3 regions of the Bradyrhizobium sp. Mp27 genome follow, and region 3 is predicted to be linked to each of the others. Evidence: predicted binding sites of a transcription regulator. Region 3 holds the regulator's gene; each other region holds the start of a gene.

Region 1 (10,195 bases), on a different contig from region 3:
CTCACTTCGCCCGCCGGCAAATATCTCAGCGAACACCAGGTGCGTCCCGCCGACTTCAACCAGTACGGCACGCGCCGCGGCAACCATGAAGTGATGATGCGTGGCACCTTCGCCAACATCCGCATCAAGAACTTCATGCTGAAGGGCGCTGACGGAAATATCCCGGAAGGCGGTCTCACCAAGCACTGGCCCGACGGCGAGCAGATGTCGATCTACGACGCCGCGATGAAGTACCAGCAGGAGCAGGTGCCGCTGGTGGTGTTCGCCGGTGCCGAATACGGCAACGGTTCCTCGCGCGACTGGGCTGCGAAGGGCACGCGCCTGCTCGGCGTCCGCGCCGTGATCTGCCAGAGCTTCGAGCGCATCCACCGCTCCAACCTGGTCGGCATGGGCGTGCTGCCGCTGACCTTCGAGGAAGGCACCTCGTGGTCGTCGCTCGGCCTGAAGGGCGACGAGAAGGTCACGCTGCGCGGCCTGGTCGGCGACCTGAAGCCGCGTCAGAAACTGACCGCGGAGATCGTCTCCGGCGACGGTTCGTTGCAGCGGGTTTCGCTGCTTTGCCGCATCGATACGCTGGACGAGCTCGATTACTACCGAAACGGCGGCATTCTGCACTATGTGCTGCGCAAGCTCGCGGCCTAAGCGCGAATTTGTGAACGGTGGCTCACTGCGACGTGAGTAGAAGGTTAAACGAGGGCGGCCTATCACAAGGCCGCCCTCGTGCGTTTTGAATACGCGTCCGATGGTCCCGCCCGGCGGAAAACCTCGCCCTGGACGGTAGAATGTGCCATGCCCGTAAGACTACGGTGACCATCAGGCGATAGGATCTTCCCCCACGCGTGCGAGGTGTGACGTTCAAACATGACTGCAATGATGGCTTCTAATCTGGTTTCGCGCTGGTCCGGTGCACTCTGGTCGGGAGCACTTGGTATCTGCGCCATCGTCGCCGTCATCCGTCCCGCCGAGGCTGAGCCCCGCGCCGTGGTCGAGCTCTTCACGTCGCAGGGCTGCTCCTCCTGCCCGCCCGCCGACCAGGTCATCGGCGATCTCTCCAACGACCCGTCGATCATCGCGCTGAGCATGCCGATCGACTATTGGGATTATCTCGGCTGGAAGGACACGCTTGCCGATTCGCGCTTCTCGGCGCGGCAGCGCGCCTATTCGCGCATGCGCGGCGACCGCGAGGTCTATACGCCGCAAGTCGTGGTCAACGGTTCGACGCATGTCATCGGCAGCGATCGCGCCGGCATCGAGAGCGCGATCGGCAAGGCTGACAAGGGCACGGGCGTAATGAGCGTGCCGGTGACGATGTCGCTTGCAGGCAAGCAGATCAACGTCTCGGTGGCGGCGAGCAAGGAGTCGGCGGCCTCGCACGGTGAGGTCTGGATCTGCTCGATCACGAAGTCAGTGCCGATCGCGATCAGCCGCGGCGAAAATCGCGGACAGCAGGTCACCTATCACAACGTCGTCCGCAACCTGCTCAAGGTCGGCGACTGGAACGGGCGTCCGGAAAGCTGGACGGTGCCGTTGGAAAATCTCACGCGCGAGGGCGTCGACGGCGCTGTGGTCTATGTCCAGGACGGCAGCCGTGAGAAGCCGGGTGCGATGCTCGGCGCAGCCTACACGTCGCTGCACTAGATTCGATTTCTCTCGCTAGCGTCGTACTCGCTCTTACGCCTCATGATGAGGAGCGTGCTCCCGCGCCGCGCGCGAGGCGGCTGATGTAGCGCGGCCCTCCATCCTTCGAGATGCCGCTTCGCGGCTCCTCAGGATGAGGGGAGAGAGTTGCCTTCGCGTTAATCAGAGGGAAGTTGGTCGTGCCGGGAACATCTCGGCACAAACCAAAAAGGACCAACTTGCGTTGGCCCTCCTTGTCGCGCGTACAGACCCGATCCTGACGGCCCCGGGGGGCTGGGGGCTGAGGAATCCGGAACCGAAAGGACCGGGTCAACGCACACAGGTCTTTTCGCAATGCAGGGCGGCAGGCGCTTGGCGGAAAAGCGGCGATATCAAGATTCCTTCTAACGATCCCGTGACGGTTTGCCGCGACAGAATTCCACTCCTGCGTGTGCTCCGATTCACCCCCGATTCAATCAGTTGAGTGAAGAGCCCCTTGCGGCGGGGAACGGTTGGCGCGATCATGCAATTGTCATGATCCGCGGTTCCGGGGACGGTCTTCGCGGATGCGATCATGCCGCGAGATAAGGAGGCGCGCGATGAGTCTGACGCCGGAGGATGCCGATCCGAGCGAGCAGCGCGCGGTGGCGCGCCCCGCCGCTGCGAATGCCCCACCCAACCGGGTGACATTCAACCGGCTGGAACTGAACCGCATCCTCAACCTCTACGGCCGCATGGTCGCCGACGGCGAGTGGCGCGACTATGCCATCGACTTCCCGAAGGACCGCGCGGTGTTCTCGGTCTTCCGCCGCGCCTCGGAGGTGCCGATCTATCGCATCGAGAAGGATCCGCGGCTGGCGCGCAAGCAGGGCATGTACAGCGTGATCTCGGCGACCGGCCTGATCCTGCGCCGCGGCCACGAGCTCGAGCGCGTGCTGCTGGTGATTGATCGGAAATTGGCGGTGGTGTAGCAGGAATCCCGTAGCCCGGATGGAGCGCAGCGCAATCCGGGGCTGCTGGGTCTGCGCATGAACCTGTCCCGGATTACGCTTCGCTCCATCCGGGCTACAAGGTCCCTACTTCCCCGGCACCGTGCTCGCGCCTTCGCCGAGGTCGCGCTGCATCATCACCGTGTCGAGCCAGCGGCCGAATTTCAGCCCGACATTGGGATGCGTGCCGATCATCTTGAAGCCGCCGCGCGTGTGCACGCCGATCGAGCCGGCATTGGCGGAATCGCCGATCACCGCGATCATCTGGCGGAAGCCGCGCGCCTCGCATTCGGCGATCAGCCGGTCCAGCAGCAACGAGCCGATGCCGCGGCGGTGGAACGAGGGATCGAGATAGATCGAGTTCTCGACCGTGAAGCGGTAGGCCGGCCGCGGCCGGTAGGCGCCGGCATAGGCATAGCCGGCGACGCTACGATCGAGGATGGCGACGAAATAGGGATAGCCCCCGTCGATCAGCGCGCGGTAGCGGCGCGTCATCTCGGCGAGATCCGGCGGCGCCAGCTCGAACGTCGCGGTGCCCTCGCGGACGGCCTGCTGGTAGATGGCGGTGATGGCGGGAAGGTCGGCCTCGACGGCGGGCCTGATCTCAGGTGCGGACATGGGAGGAAGACTAAAGCCTTCCCGGGACGGCTGGAAGGGGGCGAAGCCGCCTCTCCGCCGTCATTGCGAGCGCAGCGAAGCAATCCAGAAATGCGCCCGCGGGGGGTCTCTGGATTGCTTCGCTGCGCAAGGACGAGGGGAGAGGTGACGCTCGTAGCCCGGATGGAGCGCAGCGAAATCCGGGGCCGCCGTATCCGCAGATAGGCCCGTCCCGGATTGCGCTTCGCTCCATCCGGGCTACGGGCGTGTGGCGCACCCCGGCCCAAACAAAAACCCCGGCCTCTCGGCCGGGGTTCGTATCCGTTCCCTTGTCGAAGCGCTTAGTCGCGCTGGCCGAGGAGCTGCAGGAGCAGCGTGAACAGGTTGATGAAGTTCAGGTACAGCGACAGCGCGCCGGTGATGGCCGCACGCTCTGCGATGTCACCGCCGGCCGAGGCGTAGCCGTAGATGTAGTCGTTCTTCAGCCGCTGGGTATCCCAGGCGGTGAGGCCCGCGAACACCAGCACGCCGACCACGGACACGATGAACTGCAGCATCGTGCTGGCCAGGAACAAATTGACCAGGCTCGCGATGATGATGCCGATCAGGCCCATGAACAGGAACGAGCCCATCCCGGTCAGATCACGCTTGGTGGTGTAGCCGTAGAGGCTCAGTGCGCCAAACGTGGCCGCGGTGATGAAGAACACCCGCACGATCGAGGTGTGCGTGAACACCAGGAAGATCGAGGACAGCGAGATGCCCATCAGCGCCGCGAACACCCAGAACAGGATCTGCGCGGTCGAGGGGGCGAGACGGTTGATGCCCGCCGAGATCACGAACACCATCGCGAGCGGCGCGAGCATGAACAGCCACTTCAGGGGGCTGACGAACATCGCGTAGCCGAACGGCGTCAGGAACAGCTTGCCGACGCGGACGGCTTCCGGGGTCGGAACGTCGGTCACGGCGGCCATATAGACGCCGAGCGCGGCCAGGCCGGTGATGGCGAGGCCGATGCTCATGTAATTGTAGATGCGCAGCATATAAGCGCGCAGGCCGGCATCGACCGTCGCGGCGTCGACACGCCCGGCGGCCCTGCCGAAAGGAGAAGCGTAGTTACGGTCTAGGTCCGACATGGTCGAATTCCCGTTGGTTAGCCCGGTCCGGCATGAGGGTCGCCATGCCGCCGGTTCGTCAAATTCTATCTCGGATACCGATCTGTGCCGACTAAATTCTGGCTCATAATCGGGGCTCCGAACCCATTGGATATGTGGGAAACTAACACATTCGCTGCAACCGTCCACGCGCGGCTGAATGTCGCCCTCGCCCGCAATCCTGGCGAGCAGACGTGGTTAATCGCTGGAATCGTGCGATTCCGACATCGCGGGGTCGCCCGCTACCATTTGTCACAAATTCCGCAACACCGTGGCGGGCTTTTTGTTCAATGCGAGCAGCGTCCCGGCGAGCCCAAGTCCGACCGTGACGACCAGGGCCGCCGCGACCACGCCGGCCGCGCTGCCGGCCTGCCAGACGAAACTCAGCGTCATCAGCCGCGTCACGATCATCCAGGACGCGATGCTGCCGGCGATCACGCCGAACACAGCGGTGGCAAGTCCGATCAGCAGGTATTCGAGGGCATAGGCGCCGAGCAGCCGCAGCCGGGTCGCGCCGAGGGTCTTGAGGATCACGGCATCGTAGACGCGGTGGCGGTGGCCGGCGGCGAGCGCGCCGCCCAGCACCAGGATCGCCGAGATCAGGGTCACCGCGCTGGCGCCGCGGATCGCGAGCGCCAGATTGGTCACGACCGAGCCGACCGTCGCCATCACCTCGCGCACGCGCACGCTGGTCACCATCGGATAGGCGTCGGCGACCTGCTTGATGATCTTGCCGTCGCCGGCCGCAGTGCCGCCGGCCTCGGTGAGCGTCGCGATATGGGTATGCGGCGCGCCCTTGAAGGCGTTGGGCGAGAACACCAGCACGAAATTGATGCCCATGCCCTGCCAGTCGATGGTGCGCAGATTGCCGATTTTGGCCGGGATGTCGCGGCCGAGCACGTTGACCACGATCTCGTCGCCGAGCTTGAGGCCGAGCCCGTCGGCGATCTTCTTCTCCATCGAGACCAGCAGCGGGCCGGAATAGTCGGCGCTCCACCATTCGCCCTCGACCACCTTGGAACCCTTCGGCTGCTCGGCGGTATAGGTCAGGCCGCGATCGCTTTGCAGCACCCATTCGGAATCGGTGGTGGGCTTGAGGTCCTCGGCACGCACGCCGCGCGCGGCGACGATGCGGCCGCGCAGCATCGGCACGTCCTCGACCTTTGCGCCTGGCGCGATCCGGCGCAGATAGCCGTCGAACTGCTCGGCCTGCGTGCTCGGGATGTCGATGAAGAAGAACGACGGCGCGTGCTCGGGGAGGGCCGCAAGGAACTGCCGGCGCAGATTGCCGTCGATCTGGGTGATGGTGACGAGCACGGCGAGCCCGAGCCCGAGCGACAGCACGACGGAGGGCGTCAGCGCGCCCGGCCGGTGGATGTTGGCGATCGCCAGCCGCAGCATCGGCAGGCGCGTGCGCGGCAGCCGGCGCGCGATCGTCATCAGCAGGGCGGCGATGCCGCGGAGCAGGGCGAACACGACGACCGAGGAGGCCACGAACACCGCGGCGATGCGCTTGTCGAAGGACAATCCGATCACGACCGCGATCAGCAGCGCGATCACGACGGCCATGAACACGACATAGCTCCAGCGCGGCCGGTGCCATTCGGAGCTGATGGTGTCGCGGAACAGTGCGGCGACTGGCACGTCGTGCACTCGCCCGAGCGGCCACAGGCCGAAGGCGAGCGCCGTGAGCAGGCCATAGACGAAGGACAGCGCGAGCTCGTCGGCATGCACGGCCGGCACCACCGGCAGCGGCAGCAGTTTTCCGAACAGGCCGACGATGGCGAACGGCATGGCGGCGCCGAGCGCAAGGCCGATCACCGAGCCAATTCCAGCCAGCAGGAGGACCTGCGCCAGATAGATGCCGAACACGTCGCGGCCGGTGGCGCCGACCGCCTTGAACGCCGCGATGACCTCGAGCCGACGGTCGATATGGCTCTTGACGGCATTGGCGACGCCGACGCCGCCGACCAGAAGCGCGGCGAGGCCGACCAGCGTCAAGAATTGCGTGAAGCGGTTGATGTTGCGCTCGAGCTGCGGCGAGGCATTGGAGCGGCTGCGGATCTCCCAGCCGGCCTGCGGCGCGGCGTTGCGCGCGTCCGCGATGAAGGCGTCGGTGGCGCGCTCGCTGTTGGCGGTGTCAGGCAGCTTCACCCGGTAGACCCAGCGCACCAGGCTGCCGGGCTGGATCAGTCCGGTGGCGCGCAGACCCGCCTCGCTGATCAGGAAGCGCGGCCCGAAACCGATGCCGCCGGCGAGCTTGTCGGGCTCGGCTTCGACGGTGCTGCGGATCTGGAAGGTCGCGCTTCCGATGGTGACGCGGTCGCCGGTCTTCAGCGACAGCCGCGCCAGCAGCGTCGGATCGGCGGCGGCACCGAACGCGCCGTCGCGCTCCGCGAGCAGGTCGGACATCGGCAGCGGCGGCGCCAGCGTCAGCTGACCCAGCATCGGATAGGTGCTGTCGACCGCCTTCATCTCGACCAGCGCGAGCTGGCCGTCGGCGGAGCGCGCCATGCCGCGCAAGGTGGCGGCGCTGGACACGGTGCCGCGCGAGCGCAGGAACGAGACCTCCTCGGGCTTCGCCTCGCGCTGGAACAGCACGAAGGAGACGTCGCCGCCGAGCAGCGTGCGGCCCTCGCGCGCGAGACCGTCGCTCAGGCTCGCCGAGACCGAGCCGACGCCGGCGATGGCCATCACGCCGAGCGCGATGCAGGCGATGAAGACATAGAAGCCGCGCAGGCCTCCGCGCAATTCGCGCAGCGCGTAGCGCAGCGACAGCGCGACGCCGTTGGGTTTTGGGAACGGTTCGGCTGCGATGGTCATGCCGGCGCAGACTGGGTGTCGATGCGGCCGGAGCGCAGGCGGATCACGCGATCGCAGCGCTGTGCGAGCGAGGAATCGTGCGTGACCAGCACCAGAGTCATGCCGCGCTCGGCGTGCTTGCCGAACAGCAGGTCGACGATCTGCTTTCCCGTCGCCTCGTCGAGATTGCCGGTCGGCTCGTCGGCGACGAGGATGGCGGGATCGGGCGCCAGCGCGCGGGCGAGCGCGACGCGCTGCTGCTCGCCGCCGGACAGCTGCGTCGGATAGTGATGCAGGCGATCGCCGAGCCCGACCGATTGCAGCTCCTGCGCCGCGCGTCTTGCAGCGTCAGGGTTGCCGGCGAGTTCGAGCGGCACGGCGACGTTCTCGAGCGCCGTCATGGTCGGGATCAGATGGAAGGACTGGAAGACGATGCCGACCTGGCGGCCGCGGAAGCGGGCGAGCGCGTCCTCGTCGAGGGCATTGAAAGGCGTGCCTGACACCACCACCTCTCCGCTATCAGGACGCTCCAGCCCCGCCATCACCATCAGCAGCGTGGATTTGCCCGAGCCTGACGGGCCGATCAGGCCGATCGTCTCGCCCGAGGCGACCCGCAGGCTGATATCCTTGAGGATGTGAACGCGTGCCGCGCCCGTACCCAATGAAAGATTGACGTTGGAGATGGCGATGGTGTCCGGCGCGGTGCCGGCGAGCGAAGAGGTTTCGATGCGACTGTCCATGGTCCGGTCATATGGCAACTCCGTACACGCGGTCGAGAGGCGTTACGGATTCTTCATGCACATAGCCGTGTTGATGTTCGCTTTGATGACGGCGATGGATCCGGCATGGGCCGAAGCGGCAAAACCGGTTAAGCTTGTCGTTCTCGGCGATTCCCTGAGCGCCGGCCTCGGCCTCCCGGCCCAGGACGCATTCCCCACAAAACTTCAAAAAGCCTTGCAGGCCAAAGGCATAGCGGTCGATATGACCAATGCCGGCGTGTCCGGCGACACCTCGTCCGGCGGCCGTGACCGGCTCGACTGGTCGGTCCCGGACGGAACCGACGGCGTGATCATCGAGCTCGGCGCCAACGACGCGCTGCGCGGCATCGACCCCGATTTGACGCGTACTGCGCTGACCGACATCGTCCAGCGATTGAAGGCACGCAAGATCGCGGTGATGCTGTGCGGCATGCTGGCGCCGCCGAATTACGGCGCGGAATACGCCGCGCGCTTCAATTCGATTTATCCGGATCTTGCGAAAAAATTCGACGTGCCGCTCTATCCGTTCTTCCTCGACGGTGTCGCGGCCGACGCCAAGCTCAACCAGGCTGACGGCATTCATCCGACCGCGGCTGGCGTCGACATCATCGTTAACAACATCATGCCCACCGTGGAGGCATTTTTGCGCAACATAAGCGAGCAGCGCCGCTGAAAAGCGGGCAGCGCTAACCCTAATTCCCAGGGTTTTACCGGGGTGAGGCGCGCGATGCTTCGCAGAGTCACACAACTGCGATAGGAATCAGGGTACCGGTGATTCGTCTCCGGCTCTACAATTTGGATGTGATCCTTCCCAGGGATCATGCCCAAGCATCGGGAGTGCGAAACGATGCCGCGTTTGTTCACAGGTCTGGAAATTCCGGCCGAGATCGGCCAGACGCTTTCCAATTTACGGGGCGGCCTTCCCGGCGCCCGCTGGGTCGATCCCGAAAATTATCATGTTACCCTGCGCTTCATCGGCGATATCGACGGCATGTCCGCCAACGAGATCGCATCGATGCTGTTTCGCGTTGATCGCAAGCCCTTCGAGGTGAAGGTGCAGGGGCTCACGAGCTTCGGCGGCCGCAAGCCGCGCGCGGTGGTCGCGACCATCGCGCCGAGCAAGCCGCTGATGGAATTGCAGGCCGAGCTCGAACGCATGATGCAGCGGATCGGCCTCGACCCTGAAGGCCGCAAGTTCACCCCGCATGTCACGCTGGCCCGGCTGCACGACGCGTCCGACCGCGACGTCGCCGACTATCTCTCGCTGCGCGGTTACTTCCCGAGCAAGGCGTTCATGGCCGAACGTTTTGTCTTGTTCTCGTCACGCGCATCGACCGGCGGCGGCCCCTATGTGGTCGAGGACGCCTACGAGCTGTGTGAGTAAGCCAGCTATCGTGCCCCGGACGCAGTGCGGCACTCCCGGCGATGCGTAGCATCGTCCGGTGTGGTGCGCTGCCGAGCCGGGGCCCATCGTTCCACGATGGATGTACGAAATAGTGGGTCCCCGCTCTGCGCAGCAGCGTTGCACCCTGCAGCGCGTCCGGGACACGAAACCGCATACCCCGCCCACCAATTCACGGCTTGCAATTTCCGCGCATCTCTGGCGGTAAAGAGCCATGCTCTCCACCCCCAGTTCCTCATTCCGCGAGGCATACCAGGCCCAGATCGCGTCCGGCGCGATCGAGCCCGATGCTGCGCAGGCCGACATCGCCGAAGCCTATGCGGCGCTCGACCAGCGGCTCGCGAATTACAAGCCGCAACGCAAGCAGGGCCTGCTCAGTCGTCTGTTCAGCGGCGACAAGGACGAGGCGCCGCGCGGGCTCTACGTCCATGGCGAAGTCGGCCGCGGCAAGACCATGCTGATGGACCTGTTCTTCCAGCACAGCACCGTCGAGCACAAGCGCCGCGCGCATTTCCACGAGTTCATGGCGGAAGCGCATGAGCGCATCTACGATTATCGCCAGGGCATCTCGCGCGGCGAGATCGCCGATGGCGACGTCATCGCGCTGACTGCGAACGCGATCTTCGAGGAAAGCTGGCTGCTCTGCTTCGACGAATTCCACGTCACCGACATCGCGGACGCGATGATCCTCGGCCGCCTGTTCGCAAAGCTGTTCGAGCTCGGCACCGTGGTGGTCGCGACCTCCAACGTCGCGCCCGACGATCTTTACAAGGGCGGCCTGAACCGTTCGCTGTTCCTGCCCTTCATCAAGCAGATCACCGACCACATGGACGTGCTGCGGCTCGATGCGCGCACGGATTTCCGCCTGGAAAAGCTTCA
Region 2 (10,195 bases), on a different contig from region 3:
GTGCTCGATGATGCGCTTGCGCAACGTCAGCGGCGACACCGCCATCTTTTCCAGATCGCTCGGCGCGGCATAACCGGTGATGAAGTTGAACACGCGCGCGGCGTCGCGGCCGATGGTCGGATCCGAGGTGAAGTAGGAGAGGTCGGTGTAGATGCGCGCGGTGACGGGGTGATAATTGCCGGTGCCGGTGTGGACGTAAGTGGTGAGGCCGCCGCCCTCGCGGCGCACCACCATCGAGAGCTTCGCGTGCGTCTTCAGTTCGAGGAAGCCATAGACGACCTGCACGCCGGCGCGTTCGAGGTCGCGGGCCCAGCGGATGTTGGCCTCCTCGTCGAAGCGCGCCTTCAATTCGATCAGCGCGGTGACGGACTTGCCGGCTTCGGCGGCTTCCGCCAGCGTGCGCACGATCGGCGAATTGTTGGAGGTGCGGTAGAGCGTCTGCTTGATCGCGACGACATCGGGATCGCGGGCGGCCTGCTGCAGGAACTGCACCACCACGTCGAAGGATTCGTAGGGATGATGGACGACGAGGTCCTTCTGCCGGATCGCGGCAAAGATGTCGCCGCCATGCTCGCGCACGCGCTCGGGATGGCGCGGCACGTAAGGGGTGAATTCGAGATCGGGACGGTCGAGGCGGGTGAGCTGCGAGAGTTCGTTCATGGCGAGCACGCCGTCGACCAGGAACACCTCGTCGTCGGCGGCCGACAGCGCGTGCTGTACGAAGCTGCGCAGCTCCTCCGGCATCTTGGCGTCGATCTCGAGCCGGATCACCGACCCGCGGCGGCGGCGCTTCAGTGCGGTCTCGAACAGGCGGACGAGGTCTTCGGCCTCTTCCTCGATTTCGAGCTCGGAGTCGCGGATGATGCGGAAGGCGCCCTGGCCGTGGAGATTGTAGCCGGGGAACAGGCGGTTGATGAACAGCCCGGTCGCCTGCTCGAGCGAGATCAGCCGGACGACCTTGCCCTCGGCCGGCAACCGGATGAAGCGGTCGATCTTGCCAGGCATGCGGATCAGAGCGTTCATCTGCTTGCCGTCGGCGGCGCGCGTGAGCTGGAGCGCGATGGTGAAGCCGAGGCTCGGAATGAACGGGAAGGGGTGGGCAGGATCGATCGCGAGCGGGGTCAGCAGCGGGAACACGTTGTTGAGGAAGTAGTCCTCGATCCAGGTCCGTTCCGCCTTGGTGACGTCCTTGCCGTCGACCAGTGCGATGCCGACGTCGGCCAGCGTGCTGCGCAGGTCGCGCCAGATCGCCTGCTGGTCGGAGGCGAGCTGTGAGACGGTCCGGTTGATCAGCGCGAGCTGCTCGGACGGCGTCAGGCCATCGGGAGCGCGCTCGGCAATGCCTTCGCGCACCTGGGCCTTGATGCCGGCGACGCGAACCATGAAGAACTCGTCGAGGTTATTCGCTGAAATCGACAGGAATCGCACCCGCTCCAGCATGGGGTGGCTGGGATTGACCGCTTCTTCCAGGACGCGGCGGTTGAAGTGCAGCCAGGAGAGCTCGCGATTGATGAAGCGCTCGGGACTTGAGGCGATCGCCGGCAGGCCCTCGGTCTCCGGGGCTTTTTCTTTAATTTCAACAGCTTGCGCAGAGTCCATCAGAAGTCGATCCATCCAGTTCGCCCCAATTTGCGACTTATGCGCAAAACCGGCGGGAGCATGTGTTAGTCCGATGACGTTTCGATGACATTGATGTTCCGCCGCCGCGCCGCGTCAAGCGGCCTTGGAGCCGGGGTGGAAGGGTCAGGCGTCCCGAAGCAGCTCGGCGGCCAGCGCCCGTGTGACGGGGCGACCGAGGCGCAGGGCCTCGCTGTCGAGCAGCTGCACGGCCTCCCGTGCGGCCGCCGAGGACCGCTCCAGGCGGGTGGCGAGGTAGCTGACCACGCTCTCATCCACGGTGAGCTGGCGATCGGTGCAGAACTTGACGATCAGGCCGCGGAAGAGCTGGTCGTCGGGAGGCAGCAGCGAGATCACAGGCACCGCGCGCAGCCGCGAGCGCAGGTCGCGCAGCTCGATGTCGATCGACGCCGGTACCTCGCGGCCGGTGAAGAGCAGGTAGGCCCCATCCTCGCGGGCGAGGTTCATCAGATGAAACAGGGCCCGCTCGTCGAACTGTTTTGCCCTGAGGTCCTCGACCACCAGCGCGCCGGTGGCGAGCGCGCCCGGGACGTTTTCGGCGGTCAGCCCATTGGCTGTGGTCGAGCGGGCGCCGGAAGCCTCGGCCCAGATCGCGGCGAGATGGCTCTTGCCGCTTCCTTCCGGGCCGGCCAGCCACATGATCCGGTTCGGCCATTCAGGCCAGGCATCGATGAGGGCAAGACCGGCTTCGTTGGCGGGGCCTTCGAGGAAATTATCCCGGCTAAGGCTTTCCGCGTGCGGAAGCAAGAATGCCAATTGTCGGGGATGAACGCGGCCTGCCACGCTTGCTGTGCTCCGTGCCGGCACGCCGGCTTCGTTTGAAGAGATTCGACTTCATCGAGCGGGAGTTGGCCTTTTGCGGGGCCGCATCCCGGCTCACTTGGCCTCGAGCGTGCTACTTGGCTTCGATCGTACTCATGTGCCGCAGCCACTCGACGAGATAGAGCGACACGGACGAGAGCGTGAAGACCGTGACGAGGCCCATCAGGATCATATCATAGGGCGCCGGTTTGAAGCCGAAGGCGAGGGAGGCCAGCACCAGCGCCGCATAGGACACCTGGGCGGCGGTGTTGAGCTTCGACACCTTCGACGGCTTCATCTCGACCGGCTTGTCGAACAGCCAGGACACGATCACGGCGGCGACGATCATGATGTCCCGCGACACCACCAGGATCACGATCCAGCGCGGGATGTCGCCCCAGATCCCCAGCGCCAGATAGATCGAGACCAGCAGCGCCTTGTCCGCGAGCGGATCGAGCAGGGCGCCGAGCTCGCTCGTCATGTTGAAGCGCTTGGCGAGGAAACCGTCGACCGCGTCGCTGACGCCGGCAATGAGGAAGACGGCGAACGCAACCTCCATTTGGCTCGACACGATGGCCCAGACGATGATTGGGACCAGCATGATGCGGCCCAGGGTAATGATATTCGGAATACTCACGCGGCGCTTCCTGGCACCCGGCCTGACCTCGAATCCGGCCCGTTTGAGGGCTGAACCGGTTGATATCTACATAGTATAGGGCGGGGCGCCACGCTTGCCATTGCGCGTCCCCGGAATTCGACGTAACCAGCCGCAAACCCACTGGAAATCGGGCATGACCGACCGCAAAAACGGCCTCACTTACGCCGATTCAGGCGTCGATATCGACGCGGGCAACCGCCTGGTCGATCTGATCAAGCCGATGGTGCGCGCCACCGCGCGGCCCGGCGCCGACGCCGAGATCGGCGGATTCGGCGGCCTGTTCGACCTCAAGGCGGCCGGTTTCAAGGATCCCGTCCTGGTCGCCGCCACCGACGGCGTCGGAACCAAGGTCAAGATCGCGATCGAAACCGGCCTGCATGGCGGTATCGGCATCGACCTCGTCGCCATGAGCGTCAATGACCTCGTGGTGCAGGGCGCCGAGCCATTGTTCTTCCTGGACTATTTCGCCTGCGGCAAGCTCGATCCGGAGGCGACCGCGGCGATCGTCGCGGGGGTCGCCGAAGGCTGCCGCGAATCCGGCTGCGCCCTGATCGGGGGCGAGACCGCCGAGATGCCCGGCCTCTACAAGGACGGTGATTACGACCTCGGCGGCTTTGCCGTCGGCGCCGCCGAGCGCGGTACCCTGTTGCCGCGCAAGGACATCGCCGCGGGCGATGCCGTGATCGGCCTTGCCTCGTCCGGCGTGCACTCCAACGGCTTCTCGCTGGTGCGCAAGATCGTCGAGCAGTCCGGCCTCAGCTTCGAGGCGCCGGCCCCGTTCGCGCCGGTCATGACGCTCGGCGGCGCGCTGCTGACGCCGACGCGGCTCTACGTCAAATCCTGCCTGCGTGCGATCCGCGAGACCGGCGCGGTGAAGGGGCTCGCCCACATCACCGGAGGCGGTTTCACCGACAACATTCCGCGCGTCCTGCCGAAAGATCTCGGCGTCGGTATCGATCTGGCGCGCCTGCCGGTGTTGCCGGTGTTCAAATGGCTGGCTGCTCAAGCCGGTATCGCCGAGCTCGAGATGCTGCGCACCTTCAACTGCGGCATCGGCATGATCGCGATCGTCGAGCCCGACAAGGTCGATCAGGTCGCGCAGGTCTTCAGCGATGCCGGTGAGACGGTGGCGCAGCTCGGTAGCGTGATCCCGGCCGAGGGCGAGCACCGCGTCGTCTATAACGGCCACCTCGACCTGGCACTGTGATGACCGGCGCTGTAATGAAGCGCCGCGTCGCCATCCTGATCTCCGGCCGCGGCTCCAACATGTCCGCGCTGATCAGGGCCTCTGCTGCACCGGATTTTCCGGCAGAAATCTCGCTCGTCATCTCGAACAAGGCCGGCGCTCTGGGGCTCGAACGCGCCAAGGCGAGCGGCGTGAACACGCTGGTGATCGAGAGCAAACCGTTCGGCAAGGACCGCGCCGGCTTCGAAAAGCTGCTGCAGGCCGCGCTCGACCAGCACAGCATCGAGCTGATCTGTCTCGGCGGCTTCATGCGCCTGTTCACGGCCGAGTTCACCAAGGCCTGGTACGGGCGGATGCTCAACATCCATCCCTCGCTGCTGCCGTCGTTCCCGGGTTTGGACCCGCACGGTCAGGCTTTGCGCGCCGGCGTCAAACTGTCAGGCGCGACAGTGCACTTCGTTATCCCCGAGACCGATGCCGGCCCGATCGTGATGCAGGGCGCGGTGCCCGTCAGCGACCATGACACGGGCGCTACGCTGTCGGAGCGCATTCTCGAGGTGGAGCACCGCATCTATCCGGAAGCGCTGCGGCTGCTTGCGACCGGCAAGGTCCAGATCGAGGGCGATGTGTGCAAGACGGCGGGTAGCGGGCCGTCGGAGAATTTCCTGGTTTCGCCAGTGGTGCGCTGAAGCGCCGTCGCACCGTGTTTCGTCTTCGCAAACAAAATCCCCCGGCAGAGCCGGGGGCATCGTCATGATCTCTCGCGCGAAGCTTTGAGAGAAATCAGGAGACCTTGAGGTTCTCCGCGGATGCTTTGCCGCGGTTCTCCACGAGGTCGAATTCAACCACCTGGTTCTCATTAAGGGTCGAGAGTCCGGCACGCTCGACGGCCGAGATATGGACGAACACGTCCTTATCGCTGCCGTTCGGCTTGATGAACCCATAGCCCTTGGTCGGGTTGAACCATTTGACGGTGCCCTTTTGCGGCATCGCTCATCTCCTCCACTAGATACAAAAAAGACGCGGCCGCAGTTTCGCGTGCCACGCCACAAACGGGCTTCCGGTAGTCTGTTCGAGTCTCAATGTCGCGAAACGCACAGCCGAGCGGCCAATTCCGATTGTGTCCAATATTGCAACATGAAATTCGCGCGTTAGCAAGCGGCGCACGGCTTTCAAGATCGCGGGCGGCTGTCGCTGTCTGCTATTTTCGACCTGTGGCAAGGGAACCACAATCGAGGCAATAGCCCCGCTCCAGCGCGCCAACCGGTTGACCCTGCGTGGCAGTTCGGCACAAATCGCCGCAAGCGCGCGCCGTTCGTGTTGCATTTTTGCGCTCCGCCACTTTGCTTCGGGATTAGTCGTCATGCGCTGCGCCCTGCAGCTCTCCGGGACACGGCAGACGGTCGGGCTGGGCCGTGTCTGCCGGATCGCGGCTGCGCTCGTCATGGCGCTTGGATTCGTCGTGACGATGTCGGCGACATCGGCCTTCGCGCAGAGTCCGACGCCCACGCCGACCCCGACCCCGACACCCACGGCGTCACCGACCCCCATGCCGACCGCGACCAATTACGACCAGTCGGCCGGCAACAGTGCGCTCAATCTTGGCTCCAATTTCCTGGAGCGGCTCGGCAACCAGGCCTCTAGCGGCGTGAACCGTGCATGGCGCACCAATCCCGGTGGGGGCGGCGCCTCGGCGAGCACGGAGGATCCGCTCTACCGCACCTGGTTCGAAGGCTATGGCATCTCGGTCCGGACCGACGCGCAAGGCGACTTCGTCGGCGATAAGCGCAAGACCTTTGGCGGTGTCGCCGGCTTCGGCGCGCGGGTCGCGCCGGGCGTCAATCTCGGCTTCTCCGTCGACCAGAGCCATACCGACATCGACGTGCCGCTGGCGCTCCAGTCGGCGACGCTCGACCTGACGCAGATCGGTTTCAACGGTTCGGTCGACAAGGGACCGTGGACCTGGGCGTTCGCGGTGGTGCACGGTTTCGGCAAGGTCCGTTCCAGCAGGGACACCGGCGTTGGTCTTGCGACCGCGGGCTATCGTGCCGCGATCGACGGTGGCTTGACCGAGATCAGCTACTACTGGACCAAGGACCAGGTGCGCGTCGTGCCCAAGGGCGCGCTCGAATATCTGCGCGCCACCAGCGCTGCGTTCCAGGAGGCCGGAGGACTCGATCCATTGGACGTCGGCTCCACGGCACTCTCACGCGCGCGCGTGATGATCGGCGCGGAGATCGGGCGCTACTTCATCTACGACCAGAAGATCCTGGACCTGTCGGCCTACGGCAAGTTCGTCGACAATTTCTACCAGAACCTGGGATCGGTGCAGGTCAGCCTGGGAACCCAGAGCATCGTCGTTCCCGGCATCGGGGAGGGCCGTTACGGCATGGATGCCGGCGCCTCGGCCTCGCTCAGCCTCACCAGCGTCGCGCGGCTCTACATCAATTATGACGGCAAGTTCCGCAACGAGCTGACGTCGCACCAGGGCACGGTCGGCTTCGAATACAGATGGTGAGGGCGAAGCGCGCCCTGCCTCTACGTCGGCGTTGCCGCGACATAACCCGTTAGCCCAAAGCCCTCGCGCGCGGCCGTCATCATTGGCACCAGCGCATTCGGATGGATGAACTCGTCGCGGAAGCAGGGATAGGTCTTGGCATCGAAGATCTTCTTCAGCCAGTCGACCACGATTTTGTGGCGCTCGGAGTTGCGAAATTCCTTGTGATAGGTGAGCCAGAGATCGGCGTGGTGGCTGACGCCGAGATCGACGGTAACGAGCGGTGCGCCGAGCGCGATCGACACGGTCGGCAGGAAGCCGATGCCGGCGCCGCGCTCCACCGCATAGAGCACGCCGACCGAGGAGTTGGTCTTGATCCCGACGATGCCCTCGAGCGACTTCAGTCCAAGCACGCGCGCGTAGGCGCCGTCGTCGACCTGCGGCGCGCTCTGCTTGATGATGCGATGGTTCTTCAACTCGGCCAGGGACGCCGGCACGCCGTAGAGGCTCTCGTATTCCCTGGAGACGAAGGGATAGATGTGCAGGCGGCCGAGCTTGGCGACGATTAGGTCGGGATTGGTCGGCGGCTCGAGCTGGATCGCGATGTCGGATTCAAGCCGGGCGACGTCGGCCTGCTCCATCGCGCAGCGCAGATCGACGGTGATCTTGCGATAGGTCTTCTGGAAATCGATCAGCCGCGGCAGGATCCAGAAATTGCCGGGACCTTCCGTCACCGCGACGCGCACGGTGCCTGACGTGTCGTTCGACGATCGCGAGGCACGCCGGAAGACGTTGAAGGCATGACGCTCCATATGCGCGACGTCGGCGATCATCGCAGCGCCTTCATCGCTGAGCGTCAGTCCGCTCTGGTCGCGCAGGAACAGCTTGCAGTCGATGCTCTCTTCGAGCCGGTCGATCCTGCGCATCAGCGTGGTGGAGGTGAGGCCGAGTTCTTCGGCCGCGTTGCGGAAACTTTTATATTTTGCGCAAGCTAAAAAGAGTTTCAAATCGTCCCAGGACGCGTCCAGGGCTTCTTCACGGTGCTGCATCAAAGCAGCACCCCGGTGCAATAACTGCTGCATACGCCAGATCCCCAACCGCTAAGGTCATCGTCATAGCGGGGCACTAAATCCTCGAACGATAAAGGGGTGACATGAGTATGGAAAGGGGCTCCTTTGCCGCAAGGCATGATTTCGATGCCTTGCCGCTCAGTCCGGACGTCGATGTCCGATGTGCGCAATCTTCCGAAATTGCTGCGCTTTCCGAAATGGCGCACCGGCTGGTGCCGGGTGTGCAGATCGGAACGGCAGAGCTTGCGCGATATTTCACGTTCGATCCTCAGAGCATCCTGACGTTCAGTCGCAAGGGCAATCTGGTCGGCGGCATGGCCTTCTTGTTCTTCAACGACCGCGGACATGATGCGCTGTTGCTCGACGAGATCTGCCTGACCGCACCCGAAACGCGCTATCTCGCTTCCGCGAAGGAAGAGGTTGCCGCGATCTACATCTGGGCGATCGCGGCGACGGGCCGAGGTATCGCTGGTCTGGGCAAGGCCGCGGCTCATCTCCGTCAGGTAAGGTTTCGCGGCGCGGATTGCTATGCGCAGCCGTCAACCGTGGCCGGACGCGACATCATGAAGGCGACGGGATTCGACCCCGTCCCGAGCTTCCAGCCCGATCTCTGGTGTTACGAGCGGCCCTGGCATCGGCAGCCGATGCGGATGCCGGGCGCGATCATCCAAACAAGGAGTTTTGCAGATGCACGGCACTAGAATTCCCCTCGCCAAGCCCGACTCCCGCGCCATCACCATTCGCCTCGCGCGCGATCCCAACGACCTCATGCTGGTCACCGCCATTCGCTCGGCGGTCTATCTCGCCGAGCAGGATTGTCCGTTCGACGAGGAGTTCGACGGCAACGACATGGTCGCAGCCCACTTCATCGGCTACGTCGGCAACGAGCCTGCGGGTTGCCTGCGGGTACGCTTCTTCGGGGATTTCGCCAAGGTGGAGCGGCTCGCGGTGCGTCATCAATATCGGCGCTCGCGCGTCTCGTTCAAGCTGGTGCAGGCGAGCGTCGACTATGTGAAGCGCAAGGGCTTTCGCAAGATCTACGGCCAGGCGCAGGACCGGTTGGTCGATTTCTGGGCTCATTTCGGCGCCAAGCCGCTCGGTCACAACCGCAAGATCACCTTCTCGGATTTCTCCTACACGGAGATGCTGCTGGAGATCGAGCCGGGGCCGGACGCCATCACGCTGGACAGCGATCCCTATGTGATCATTCGCCCCGAGGGCGATTGGGACCGGCCCGGCGTGCTCGACGCATCCGCGGGGCGGGCGGTGACCTCGCCGCTACGGGACCTCGCACTCGCCGATCACTGAAATTGGTGCAGCTCTGCGCAAGACAATGCTGGCTTCCATTACCGATGATCCGCCGATCCTGGTCTGTGCGGATCTCCAGGTCGAATATCTGACCCCCGGGCGTCGCCATGTCATCCTCGACGGCGAAGCCGCCACCGTGCGCTGCCTGGAACTCCTGACGTTGTGGCGCACCAATCTCTGGCCGGTGATGCATCTGAAGCGCATCGCCCAAGCGGCCTGGTTCAATCCGGCATCCAGGCTGACTGATTGGATCGCGGAGGCGAAGCCGCGGCCGGGTGAAATGACGTTCGAGCACCCGCTGCCGTCGGCCTACAGCTCCTCGCGGTTCGTGGACTACATGTCCAATATCCGCAATGTGCGCTGCATTCTAGTCGGCTTTTCCCTGGACGAAACCATCTTGGCCACCGCCGTCGACGGGTTTCACCGCAGCCATCGCTACCAGATCGTCACTGACGCCGTGGCCTGCCGGCAGCCGGCCACGGGCGATGCCGCCGCCTACAAACAGTCGGTGGTGAATGTGATCGGGAATTTTGCTACAGTCCATGCCAGCGCCGAACTGATCAGAACCAGCGGCGCCATCGCGGTCTAGGCGACCGTGGTCGGCGGATGGATGGGGTGGGACATTGTCACGGGGGGACGAGCTCAAGGAGCTGGCGAGCGATTTGTCGCGTGCCGTGGAGATGGCGCGCCGCGTCGGCTTGCCCACGACCGTCTATCTGCTCTCGATGGCGTTGGTGGAGGTGAAGGAAGCCGCTCGCGCTGCCGACGAAGAGGATGACGACGGCGCGGCGTAGGGTTTCGCGCGTGCGGCGAAAGCATTTCTCTCAGGATCGGCCGATGGCGCGCATCAGGATATCGGATGCGCCATCAGCATTGTCGCCCGCGTAGGCAACGAATTGATCGGGCCGCACCAGGATCAGCCGCGCCTCGTATTTCTCGCGGCCGCCTGATGCGGTGTCCCTGATCACCCTCAGCGGGATGGCAAGCCGCGCGGCGGCTTGCTCGAGAGCTGTAGCCGCGGTGCCGTCCGTCAGATC
Region 3 (10,195 bases):
AGGATCCTGCAAATTCGATGTCGTCCCGGCGCGCAAAGCGCTGATACGGCAGCCATAGCCACAGGATTACGCGATAGCCCGCCTAGCCCGGATGGAGCGTAGCGCAATCCGGGACCACTCCAACTGCGGACACAAGCCCGGATTTCGCTGCGCTCCATCCGGGCTACAAGTGAGATTACTTCACCGCGTCAAAGCACCAGGCCAGAATGCCCTTCTGCGCATGCAGGCGGTTTTCGGCCTCGTCGAACACGACCGATTGCGGGCCGTCGATCACCTCGTCGGTGACTTCCTCGCCGCGATGGGCGGGCAGGCAATGCATGAACAGCGCATCGGGCTTGGCCAGCGACATCAGCTTCGAATTGACCTGATAGGGCTTGAGCACGTTGTGACGGTGCTCGCCTTCCTTGTCGCCCATCGACACCCAGGTGTCGGTGACGACGCAGTCGGCGCCCTTCACGGCGGCCTCGGGATCGGTGCCGAGCACGATCGGCGCGCCGGTGGACTTGATGAAGTCCCGCATCACCTTTTTCGGCGCAAGCTCCGGCGGCGTCGCGACATTGAGCTTGAACTTGAAACGCTCGGCGGCATGCGCCCAGGACGCCAGCACGTTGTTGTCGTCGCCGGTCCAGGCCACCGTCCTGCCCTCGATCGGGCCGCGATGCTCTTCGTAGGTCATGAGGTCGGCCATCACCTGGCAAGGGTGCGAGCGCCGTGTCAGGCCGTTGATGACAGGCACCGTCGCATATTCCGCCAGCTCCAGCAGGGCCTCGTGATTGAGGATGCGGATCATGATGGCGTCGACATAGCGCGACAGCACGCGCGCCGTGTCGGCGATGGTCTCGCCGCGGCCGAGCTGCATCTCGGCGCCGGTCAGCATGATGGGCTCGCCACCGAGCTGGCGCATGGCGACATCGAACGAGACGCGGGTGCGGGTGGAGGGACGCTCGAAGATCATCGCCAGCGTCTTGCCTTCCAGCGGCTTCACCGGCTGGTGCGCTTTCTGCTTCGCCTTCATGGCGGAGGAGGCCGCGAGCATGCTCTTGAGCTCCGACAACGGGAGCTCGTTGATATCCAGAAAGTGCTTCGGGGACTTGCTCATCAGCTTGCCGCCCGCTTGGTCTGACTGGACGAGATCGCGGCGCAGGCACGCTCGAGCCGTCCGACGCTGTCCTCGATCTCGGCTTCGGTGACGATCAAGGGCGGCAGGAAGCGCACGACATTGTCGCCGGCGCCGACCGTGAGCAATTTTTCGTTGCGCAATGCCGCGCCGAGATCACCTGACGGCACCACGGCCTTGATGCCGATCAGAAGGCCTTCGCCGCGCACTTCGCTGACGATGTCGGGATAACGATCGATCACGGAGGCAAGCTTCTGCTTGAGCAGCAGCGACATCTTCTGCACGTGGTCGAAGAAGCCGGGCTTGAGCATGACGTCGAGCACGGCGTTGGCAGCCGAGATCGCGAGCGGATTGCCGCCGAAGGTCGAGCCGTGCGAGCCGGGCCCCATGCCGGCAGCCGCGTCCGCGGTCGCCAGCACCGCGCCGATCGGGAAGCCGCCACCGAGCGCTTTGGCCAGCGACATCACGTCAGGCGTGACGCCGGTGCGGCGATGCGCGAACAGATCGCCGGTGCGGCCCATGCCGGTCTGCACCTCGTCGAACGCGAGCAGCAGGCCCTTCTCGTCGCAGAGCTGGCGCAACGCCCGCAGGAAGGCGGGCGTTGCCGAACGCACGCCGCCCTCGCCCTGGATCGGCTCGATCAGGATGCCGGCGGTCTGCGGACCGATCGCCTTCTTGATGGCTTCGATATCGCCATGCGGGACCTGGTCGAAGCCGTCCATCGGCGGGCCAAACCCTTCGAGATATTTTGCCGAACCGGTCGCGGCGAGCGTTGCCAGCGTGCGGCCGTGGAAGGCGCCTTCGAAGGTGATGATGCGATAACGTTCCGGATGACCCTTGGAGAAGTGATGATGGCGGACCAGCTTGATCACACCTTCCAGCGCTTCGGCGCCGGAATTGCAGAAGAACACGAAGTCCGCGAAGCTTTCGTTGCACAGACGCGCGGCAAGCTTCTCGCCGTCCGGGCTCTGGAACAGGTTCGACATGTGCCAGAGCTTGGTGGCCTGCTCCTGCAACGCCTTGACCAACGCAGGATGAGCATGGCCGAGCGCATTCACCGCCACGCCCGAGGTGAAATCGAGATAGCGATCGCCATTTGTCGCAATCAGCCAGCAGCCTTCGCCGCGCTCGAAACCGAGGTCGGCCCTGGCGAAAACGGGGAGCAAATGCGGCGCTGCGCTGTTAGTCATGACGATCACTTGAATGTTGCGGACGGTGTGAGCGTGCATTGCGCAACGCACCATTGACCGGCCCGGAAAACGAAACGTGCCGCCTTTTAAGGGCGGCACGTATCACTATCTTATGCTTGGTGAAACCGGTGTCAATGCCGCCCGGAAAGCCTCACGAAACGCAGAATCCGTAGTCTTGCGGTGGCGATTTTGCGTGTTTCCGCCACGGAACATGTGGAAGCGAGTCGGCGGACTCTTGCGCGTGAGTCACGCCATATTGTAGCGTTTGGCTTGTCAGATACGACATCTCGTGCAGCAGTTCTGATCCTCTAAGTCCTCATGTACCGGCGTAAGCGTTCGGGCGCATCTGGTGCGCCCGGCGAGCCTTAAGGGATTCTGGCGGCACGGGTTTTTCGAAGCTTAGGCATTCGCCGTGCGGCCGCCAGGATGGCAGGCGCCGGCGAAGGAAAGGGTGCAATGACCGTTTTGACCTGGTCGGATGATCGCGTCGAGCAGCTGAAAAAGCTCTGGGAGGCCGGACTTTCGGCCAGCCAGATCGCCGCTGAACTCGGCAATGTGACCCGCAATGCCGTGATCGGCAAAGTGCACCGGCTCGGCCTGTCGGGCCGCGCCAAGAGCCCTTCATCGGCAGCGCCGCGGCCGCGCAAGGCGCGCCCCGCCCAGCACATGATGCGGGTGACCCGCCCGATCGCACGCGGCAACACCGCGCTGGCGCAAGCCTTCGAAGTCGAGGTCGAGGCCGAACCGGTCACCTACGACAACGTCGTGCCTATGAGCCAGCGGCTGTCGCTGCTGGAGCTGAACGAGGCCACCTGCCACTGGCCGGTCGGCGATCCCTCGAGCCCGGATTTCTTCTTCTGCGGCGGCAAGGCGCTCTCCGGCCTGCCCTACTGCGCCCAGCACTCGCGCGTGGCGTATCAGCCCGCGGCGGATCGCCGGCGCGCGCCGGCGAAGCCTGGTCCGCGCTGAGGTATCGGATTAGCTGACTACGAAGACGGCGCCGTCACGCGATGACGGCTCAACTCACTCGGTGTCGTCCCTGCGAACGCAGGGACCCATAATCCCGGCGCGTAGTTATTGCGCGGGATGATCACTCCGAGTCGTCGCCAAACCACTCCCTGTGGTTATGGGTCCCTGCGAACGCAGGGACGACATCGAGGATGCTGTGGCAGCCCGCTAAATCACGTCTGCCACAGCAACCCCTTACGCCTGCTCCGCCTTCGCAAAGCGATCGTCCAGTGCGTAGCCCGCGCCGCGGACGGTGCGGATCGGGTCCTGCTCGCGGCCGAGATTGAGCAGCTTGCGTAGGCGGCCGATATGGACGTCGACGGTGCGCTCGTCGATGTAGATGTCACGGCCCCAGACGCTGTCGAGCAGCTGCTCGCGCGAGAACACGCGGCCGGGATGCTCGAGAAAGAACTCCAGCAGGCGATATTCGGTCGGGCCGAGATCGATCGGCCGGCCCGAGCGCGCCACGCGGCGCTTGTCGCGGTCGAGCTCGATGTCGCCATAGGCGAGCACCGTGGCGAGCCGCTCCGGGCTGGCGCGCCTGAGCAGGCCCTTCACGCGTGCCAGCAGCTCCGGCACCGAGAACGGCTTGACGATGTAGTCGTCGGCGCCGGTCGCAAGACCCCGCACCCGCTCGCTCTCCTCGCCGCGCGCGGTGAGCATGATGATCGGGAGCTGCTTGGTCTCGGGCCGGGTGCGCAGCCGCCGGCACAGCTCGATGCCGGAGAGGCCCGGCAGCATCCAGTCGAGCACGATCAAATCGGGGATATGCTCCTTGAGGCGGGTGTCGGCATCGTCGCCGCGCATCACCGTCTCGACGTCATAGCCGTCGCCTTCGAGGTTGTAGCGGAGAAGCTCGGTGAGAGCTTCCTCGTCCTCAACCACCATAATGCGTGCGCCCATGGTGTCGTAGCTCCTTAAGTGTTCGGGACCGTCGTGGCGAAGGTCGTCATGTCGCCCTTCGGCCGCTTGTCGGTGATCGCCTGGCCCTCGATCATGTAGAACACGGTCTCGGCGATGTTGGTGGCGTGGTCACCGATGCGCTCGATGTTCTTGGCGCAGAACATCAGATGGATGCAGAACGAGATGTTGCGCGGATCCTCCATCATGTAGGTGAGCAGCTCGCGGAACAGCGAGGTGCAGATGGCGTCGACTTCCTCGTCGCCCTTCCACACCGCCATCGCCGCCGGCAGATCGTGCGCGGCATAGGCGTCCAGCACCGACTTGACCTGCTGCTGCACGAGGTCGGTCATGTGCTCCAGGCCGCGGAACAGCTTGAGCGGATGAAAATCCGTCTCCAGCGCCGCGACGCGCTTGCCCATGTTCTTGGCGAGGTCGCCGATCCGCTCGAGATCGGTCGCGACGCGCATGGCGCCGACGATCTCGCGCAGATCCACCGCCATCGGCTGGCGGCGCGCGATGGTGAGCACGGCGCGCTCCTCGATCTTCTTCTGGAGCGCGTCGAGCTCGGTGTCGATGGTGACGACGCGCTGGCCGAGCGCGACGTCGCGGCGGATCAGCGCGTCGACGGAATCGACGATCATGCGCTCGGCGATGCCGCCCATCTCGGCGACTAGGCGCGTGAGCTCCTGGAGGTCGGTGTCGAAGGCCTTTGCGGTATGTTCAGAACCCATGTTCCGTCTCCTCAGCCGAACCGGCCGGTGATGTAATCCTGCGTGCGCCGGTCGGTCGGCGACGTGAAGATCTTGCTGGTGTCGTCGAACTCGATCAGCTCGCCGAGATACATGAAGGCGGTCTTGTCGGAGACGCGCGCCGCCTGCTGCATGTTGTGGGTGACGATCGCGATCGTGTAGTTCTCGGACAGCTCCTGGATCAGCTCCTCGACCTTGGCGGTCGAGATCGGGTCGAGCGCCGAGCAGGGCTCGTCGAACAAGATCACCTCAGGCCGCACTGCGACCGTGCGGGCGATGCAGAGGCGCTGCTGCTGGCCGCCGGAGAGCGACAGGCCGGAGGCGTTAAGCTTGTCCTTGACCTCGTTCCACAGCGCGCCGCCGCGCAGCGCCTTCTCGACGCGGTCGTCCATCTCGGACTTCGAGATCTTCTCGTAGAGACGGATGCCGAAGGCGATGTTCTCGTAGATCGTCATCGGGAACGGCGTCGGCTTCTGGAACACCATGCCGACGCGGGCGCGCAGCAGATTGAGGTCCAGCTTGGGGTCGAGGATGTTGGTCTGGTCGAGCATGAGCTGACCGGTGACGCGCTGGCCCGGATAGAGATCGTACATCCGGTTGAAGATGCGCAGCAGGGTGGACTTGCCGCAGCCCGACGGGCCGATGAACGCCGTGACGCGGTTGGTGCCGAGCGCCAGATTGATGTTCTTCAGCGCGTGGTGCTCGCCATAATAGAAGTTCAGGTTGCGCACCGTCACCTTGGCCGGGGCCTCGGGCAACACCGGCGCCTGCGGCAAACCACCGGCCGCGCTCATCGATACGGAAAGCTCACTCATTTTGCGGTCCTCTCGGCGCCAAGGATGCGCGCGCCAATGTTCAGGGCAAGCACGGTAATCGTGATCAGCAGCGCGCCGCTCCAGGCGAGCTGCTTCCAATAGGCGTAGGGGCTCTGGACGAAGTTGTTGATGGTGACCGGCAGGTTCGCCATCGTCTTGTTCAGGCCGAGGCTGAAGAACTGGTTCGACAGCGCAGTGAAGAGCAGCGGCGCGGTCTCGCCGGCGACGCGGGCGGTCGCGAGCAGCACGCCGGTGATGAGGCCGGAACGCGCGGCACGATAAGCGATGCGCTTGATCACCAGCGAGCGCGGCAGGCCGAGCGCGGACGCCGCCTCACGCAGCGCGTTCGGCACCAGCAGCAACATGTCCTCGGTGGTGCGCAGCACCACCGGGATGACGATGACCGCGAGTGCGAGTGCGCCTGCGATCGCCGAGAAGCCGCGCATCGGCACCACCACCGCACCGTAGATGAACAGGCCGATGATGATCGAGGGCGCCGACAAGAGGATGTCGTTGATGAAGCGGATCACCGAGGTCAAGCGATCGTTGCGGCCGTACTCGGCAAGATAGGTGCCGGCAAACAGGCCGAGCGGCGCACCGATACCGACGCCGAGCACGGTCATGATGATCGAACCGACGATGGCGTTGCGCAGGCCGCCTTCGGTCGAGCCCGGAGGCGGAGTGTCCGCGACGAAGATCTCCAGGTTCAGACCGGCGATGCCGTTGTAGAGCAGCGTCATCAGGATCAGCGCAAGCCAGGTGACGCCGAAGGCGGCGGCGGCCATGCAGAGTCCGCGAACGACGATGTCCTTGCGGCGGCGGCGTGAATAGATCGGGTTCATGGCGCTAGTTCCCCGCCTTCTTTTCCAGCCGCATCAGCATCAACCGCGCCGCCGCGAGCACGAAGAACGTCAGCACGAACAGCAGCAGGCCTAGCAGGATCAGGCCGGACTGGTGCAGGCCGTCGCTCTCGGCGAACTCGGATGCGATCGCCGCCGAGATCGTGGTGCCCGGGGCAAAGATCGAGGAGGAGATGCGGAACGAATTGCCGATGATGAAAGTCACCGCCATGGTCTCGCCGAGCGCGCGGCCCAGCGCCAGCATGACGCCGCCGATGACGCCGACGCGGGTGTAGGGGATCACCACGCTACGGACGACTTCCCAGGTGGTGCAGCCGACGCCGTAGGCGGCTTCCTTCAGCACCGGCGGCACCGTCTTGAACACGTCGACCGAGATCGAGGTAATGAAGGGCAGCACCATGATCGCGAGGATCAGCGCGGCGTTGAACAGGCTGAGATAGGACGGGGGACCCGCGAAGATCGCGCCCAGCACCGGGACGCCGTCGAAGATCTTGATCATGAAGGGCTGGAAGGTGTTGGCCAGGAACGGGCCTAGCACGAAGAAGCCCCACATGCCGTAGATGATCGAGGGGATGCCGGCGAGCAGCTCGATCGCCATGCCGATCGGGCGGCGCAGCCATTGCGGGCAGAGCTCGGTGAGGAAGATCGCAATGCCGAGACCCACGGGAATGGCGATCAGCATCGCGATGAAGGAGGTCACGAGCGTGCCGTACATCGGCCCGAGCGCGCCGAGCACCGGCGGATCGGCGGACGGCGCCCAGCGCTGCGTCCACAGGAAGGAGAGGCCGTATTCCTTCATCGCCGGGAAGGCGCCGACGATCAGCGAAATGATGATGCCGCCGAGGATGAGCAGCACCGAGATCGCGGAGAGCCGCGTGATCCAGTAGAAGGTGACGTCGCCGAGCTTGAAGGCGCTCAAGGCCTTGGCGCGGTCATACGGTCCGGCGTCGTCGATTACATCGCTCTGAACGGCCATCTCTGCCACGCCGATCCCCTGTGCCCGTTTGATATACGCTTGTTGTCGGTCTTGTTGTTGGTCTTGCGCTCCGGACGCGGCGCGAAGCCGATCCGGAGCGGAGGTCTTGTGAGATCCCGGCGCCCAGTCCGGGACAAGAGCGCTCAGCTCTTGATCTCGGCAGCCCAGGTCTTCTCGATCAGCTGGACGACCGGGTCCGGCATCGGGATGTAGTCGAGCTCTTCAGCCGCCTTGCCGCCGCTCTTGAAGGCCCAGCGGAAGAACTTGATGGCTTCCTGCGAGGCTGCCTTGTCGGTGGCATCCTTGTGCATGAGGATGAAGGTCGCCGCCGTGATCGGCCAGGACTTGTCGCCGGGCTGGTCGGTCAGGATGACGTAGTAGCCGGGAGCCTTGGCCCAGTCGGCGTTGGAAGCCGCGGCCTGGAAGGCCTCGACCGTCGGCTGCACCGGCTTGCCGGCCTTGTTGACGAGACCGGTGTAGGTCAGCTTGTTCTGCTTGGCATAGGCGTACTCGACGTAGCCGATCGAGTTCTTGGTCTGGCTGATGTTGCCCGACACGCCTTCGTTGCCCTTGGCGCCGACGCCGACCGGCCACTCGACCGCGGTGCCCTCACCGATCTTGCTCTTCCAGTCCGCGCTGGCCTTGGAGAGATAGTTCGTGAAGTTGAAGGTGGTGCCCGAACCATCCGAGCGGCGGACCACGGTGATCGCGTCCGACGGCAGCTTCACGTTCGGATTGAGCTTCTTGATCGCGGCGTCGTCCCACTTGGTGATCTTGCCGAGATAGATGCTGGCCAGGGTCTCGCCGTCAAACACCAACTCGCCGGGCTTCACGCCCTCGATGTTGACGACTGGAACGATAGCGCCCATCACCATCGGCCACTGGACGAGGCCGTCCTTCTCGAGCTGCTCGGCCTTGAGAGGCGCGTCGCTGGCGCCGAAGGTCACGGTCTTGGCCTGGATCTGCTTGATGCCGCCGCCGGAGCCGATCGACTGGTAGTTCAGACCGTTGCCGGTCTCTTTCTTGTAGGCGTCAGCCCACTTGGAATAGATCGGGAACGGGAACGTCGCGCCGGCACCCGTGATGTCGGCAGCAAAGGCCGCCGTCGCCGATGCGGCGATCAAGCCGGCAGCGACGATAGTTTTGATGAAATTCATGGTGGTCTCCATACAGGGGAGCGAAGCGCCGTCCGCGCCCGATCGCGCTCCCCGTGCCGCCCCTTTAGGAGCGGTCGGCTGTGCTTTACGAAGGTTTCGTGACAGCTGGATGACACATCCAAGCGATTGAAATCGCTCGACTATCAGGTTTGAGCCGCGGCCTTCGCCTGGGGAAAACAGGCCGTGAAAACGGCGCCCTGCTTGGGTACGCTCTCGATCAAAAGCCGGCCGCGATGGCGGTTAAGAATATGTTTCACCAGCGATAATCCGAGCCCCGTCCCGCCCTGCGAGCGGCTGTCACCGACGTCGACCCGGTAGAACCGCTCGGTCAGTCGCGGCAGGTGCTCGGGCGCGATGCCGGGGCCGAAATCGCGGACCATGACCCGGATTTCCTGAGTTCCATCAGTGGCTGCCGCCGCGGCCAGCGACACGATGACACGTCCGCCCGACGCCCCGTATTTGAGCGCGTTCTCGATCAGGTTCTCGAACAGGCGGAGCAATTCCTCGCGGTCGCCCGCGATCATCACAGGGGTCTCGGGCAGATGGGTTTCGACCTCGACCTGGCGCTCCCGTGCCAGCGGCTCGAGCCCGTCGGCGACCTGGAAGATGATCGGCAGCAGGTCGACCAGGGTGTCGGGCCGCACATGGGCCGACAGCTCGACCCGCGACAGCGAGAGCAGATCGTCGATCAGGCGCGCCATCCGGGTCGCCTGGTTGTGCATGATGCCGAGGAACCGCTCGCGTGCCTTGGGATCGTCCTTGGCCTGGCCCTGGAGCGTGTCGATGAAGCCCGACAGCGCGGCAAGCGGCGTGCGCAGCTCGTGGCTGGCATTGGCGACGAAGTCTGCGCGCATCTCCTCGACCCGGCGCAGCGGCGTCTGGTCGTGGAAGGTCATCAGCATGCATTTGTCAGCGCCGCCGAAGGAGGTCGGCACCGGCACCGGCGTGATGATCAGCTCCATCCAGCGATCGACCGGGACGTGGTCGAGATAGGTCGCACGCCGCGGTTCGGTGGTGGCGATCGATTCACGCAGCGCCGTGATGATCTCCGGCGAGCGCAGCGCGAACTGGGCGAGCTCGTTCTTGCGCAGCGCCGGCGCCAGCTGGGCGGCTGCGGCATTGAGATGGATGACACGCCCGGCGCGGTCGAGCAGCACGGCCGGATCCGGCATACCGGCGACGACCGCGGCCACCGCCGCGCTCTCGACCGGGTTGACGCGGCGGGTGTCGTCGCGCGAGGCGGCGTTGTCGTGCAACCGCCAGGGGATCAGCGCCGCGGCCGCGATGCAGAGGAACACCGCGGCCGCACGTATCACCGACAATTCGCCGAGCGAGACCACCACCGACAGCGCCAGCGCCGCGGCGATCAGGATGACGGTCGAGTGCCGCAGCCGGTCGGACCAGGGCTGCGCGGAGGGAG

Evidence for each region. The regulator PhoB, encoded in region 3, activates phosphate uptake and scavenging genes when phosphate is short. The targets are predictions, from matches to a motif close to TGTCATNNANCTGTCAT.
Region 1: QJT78_RS11630 (DUF2794 domain-containing protein) is a predicted target of PhoB. The motif match lies at 2,137-2,153, and genes of this name have one in related genera.
Region 2: QJT78_RS19525 (RNA degradosome polyphosphate kinase) is a predicted target of PhoB. The motif match lies at 1,673-1,689, and genes of this name have one in related genera.

What each region holds. Positions count from the first base shown of each region.
Region 1 covers NZ_JASAUS010000015.1:28,014-38,208, reverse strand. The annotation lists gene acnA (aconitate hydratase AcnA) at 1-642, shown strand, start outside; gene QJT78_RS11635 (DUF1223 domain-containing protein) at 862-1,638, shown strand; gene QJT78_RS11630 (DUF2794 domain-containing protein) at 2,217-2,588, shown strand; gene QJT78_RS11625 (GNAT family N-acetyltransferase) at 2,694-3,224, opposite strand; gene QJT78_RS11620 (Bax inhibitor-1/YccA family protein) at 3,545-4,336, opposite strand; gene QJT78_RS11615 (FtsX-like permease family protein) at 4,607-7,177, opposite strand; gene QJT78_RS11610 (ABC transporter ATP-binding protein) at 7,174-7,896, opposite strand; gene QJT78_RS11605 (arylesterase) at 7,952-8,587, shown strand; gene thpR (RNA 2',3'-cyclic phosphodiesterase) at 8,762-9,298, shown strand; gene zapE (cell division protein ZapE) at 9,531-10,195, shown strand, end outside.
Region 2 covers NZ_JASAUS010000035.1:55,647-65,841, reverse strand. The annotation lists gene QJT78_RS19525 (RNA degradosome polyphosphate kinase) at 1-1,599, opposite strand, end outside; gene QJT78_RS19520 (DnaA/Hda family protein) at 1,744-2,421, opposite strand; gene QJT78_RS19515 (CDP-alcohol phosphatidyltransferase family protein) at 2,534-3,076, opposite strand; gene purM (phosphoribosylformylglycinamidine cyclo-ligase) at 3,231-4,304, shown strand; gene purN (phosphoribosylglycinamide formyltransferase) at 4,319-4,972, shown strand; gene QJT78_RS19500 (cold-shock protein) at 5,067-5,273, opposite strand; gene QJT78_RS19495 (autotransporter outer membrane beta-barrel domain-containing protein) at 5,647-6,801, shown strand; gene QJT78_RS19490 (LysR family transcriptional regulator) at 6,822-7,862, opposite strand; gene QJT78_RS19485 (hypothetical protein) at 7,934-8,551, shown strand; gene QJT78_RS19480 (GNAT family N-acetyltransferase) at 8,538-9,158, shown strand; gene QJT78_RS19475 (isochorismatase family protein) at 9,184-9,747, shown strand; gene QJT78_RS19470 (hypothetical protein) at 9,782-9,952, shown strand; gene QJT78_RS19465 (FAD-dependent monooxygenase) at 9,983-10,195, opposite strand, start outside.
Region 3 covers NZ_JASAUS010000003.1:47,843-58,037, forward strand. The annotation lists gene argF (ornithine carbamoyltransferase) at 176-1,099, opposite strand; gene QJT78_RS03190 (aspartate aminotransferase family protein) at 1,099-2,307, opposite strand; gene QJT78_RS03195 (GcrA family cell cycle regulator) at 2,764-3,276, shown strand; gene phoB (phosphate regulon transcriptional regulator PhoB) at 3,511-4,218, opposite strand; gene phoU (phosphate signaling complex protein PhoU) at 4,233-4,949, opposite strand; gene pstB (phosphate ABC transporter ATP-binding protein PstB) at 4,961-5,782, opposite strand; gene pstA (phosphate ABC transporter permease PstA) at 5,779-6,624, opposite strand; gene pstC (phosphate ABC transporter permease subunit PstC) at 6,629-7,618, opposite strand; gene pstS (phosphate ABC transporter substrate-binding protein PstS) at 7,762-8,775, opposite strand; gene QJT78_RS03230 (ATP-binding protein) at 8,919-10,195, opposite strand, start outside.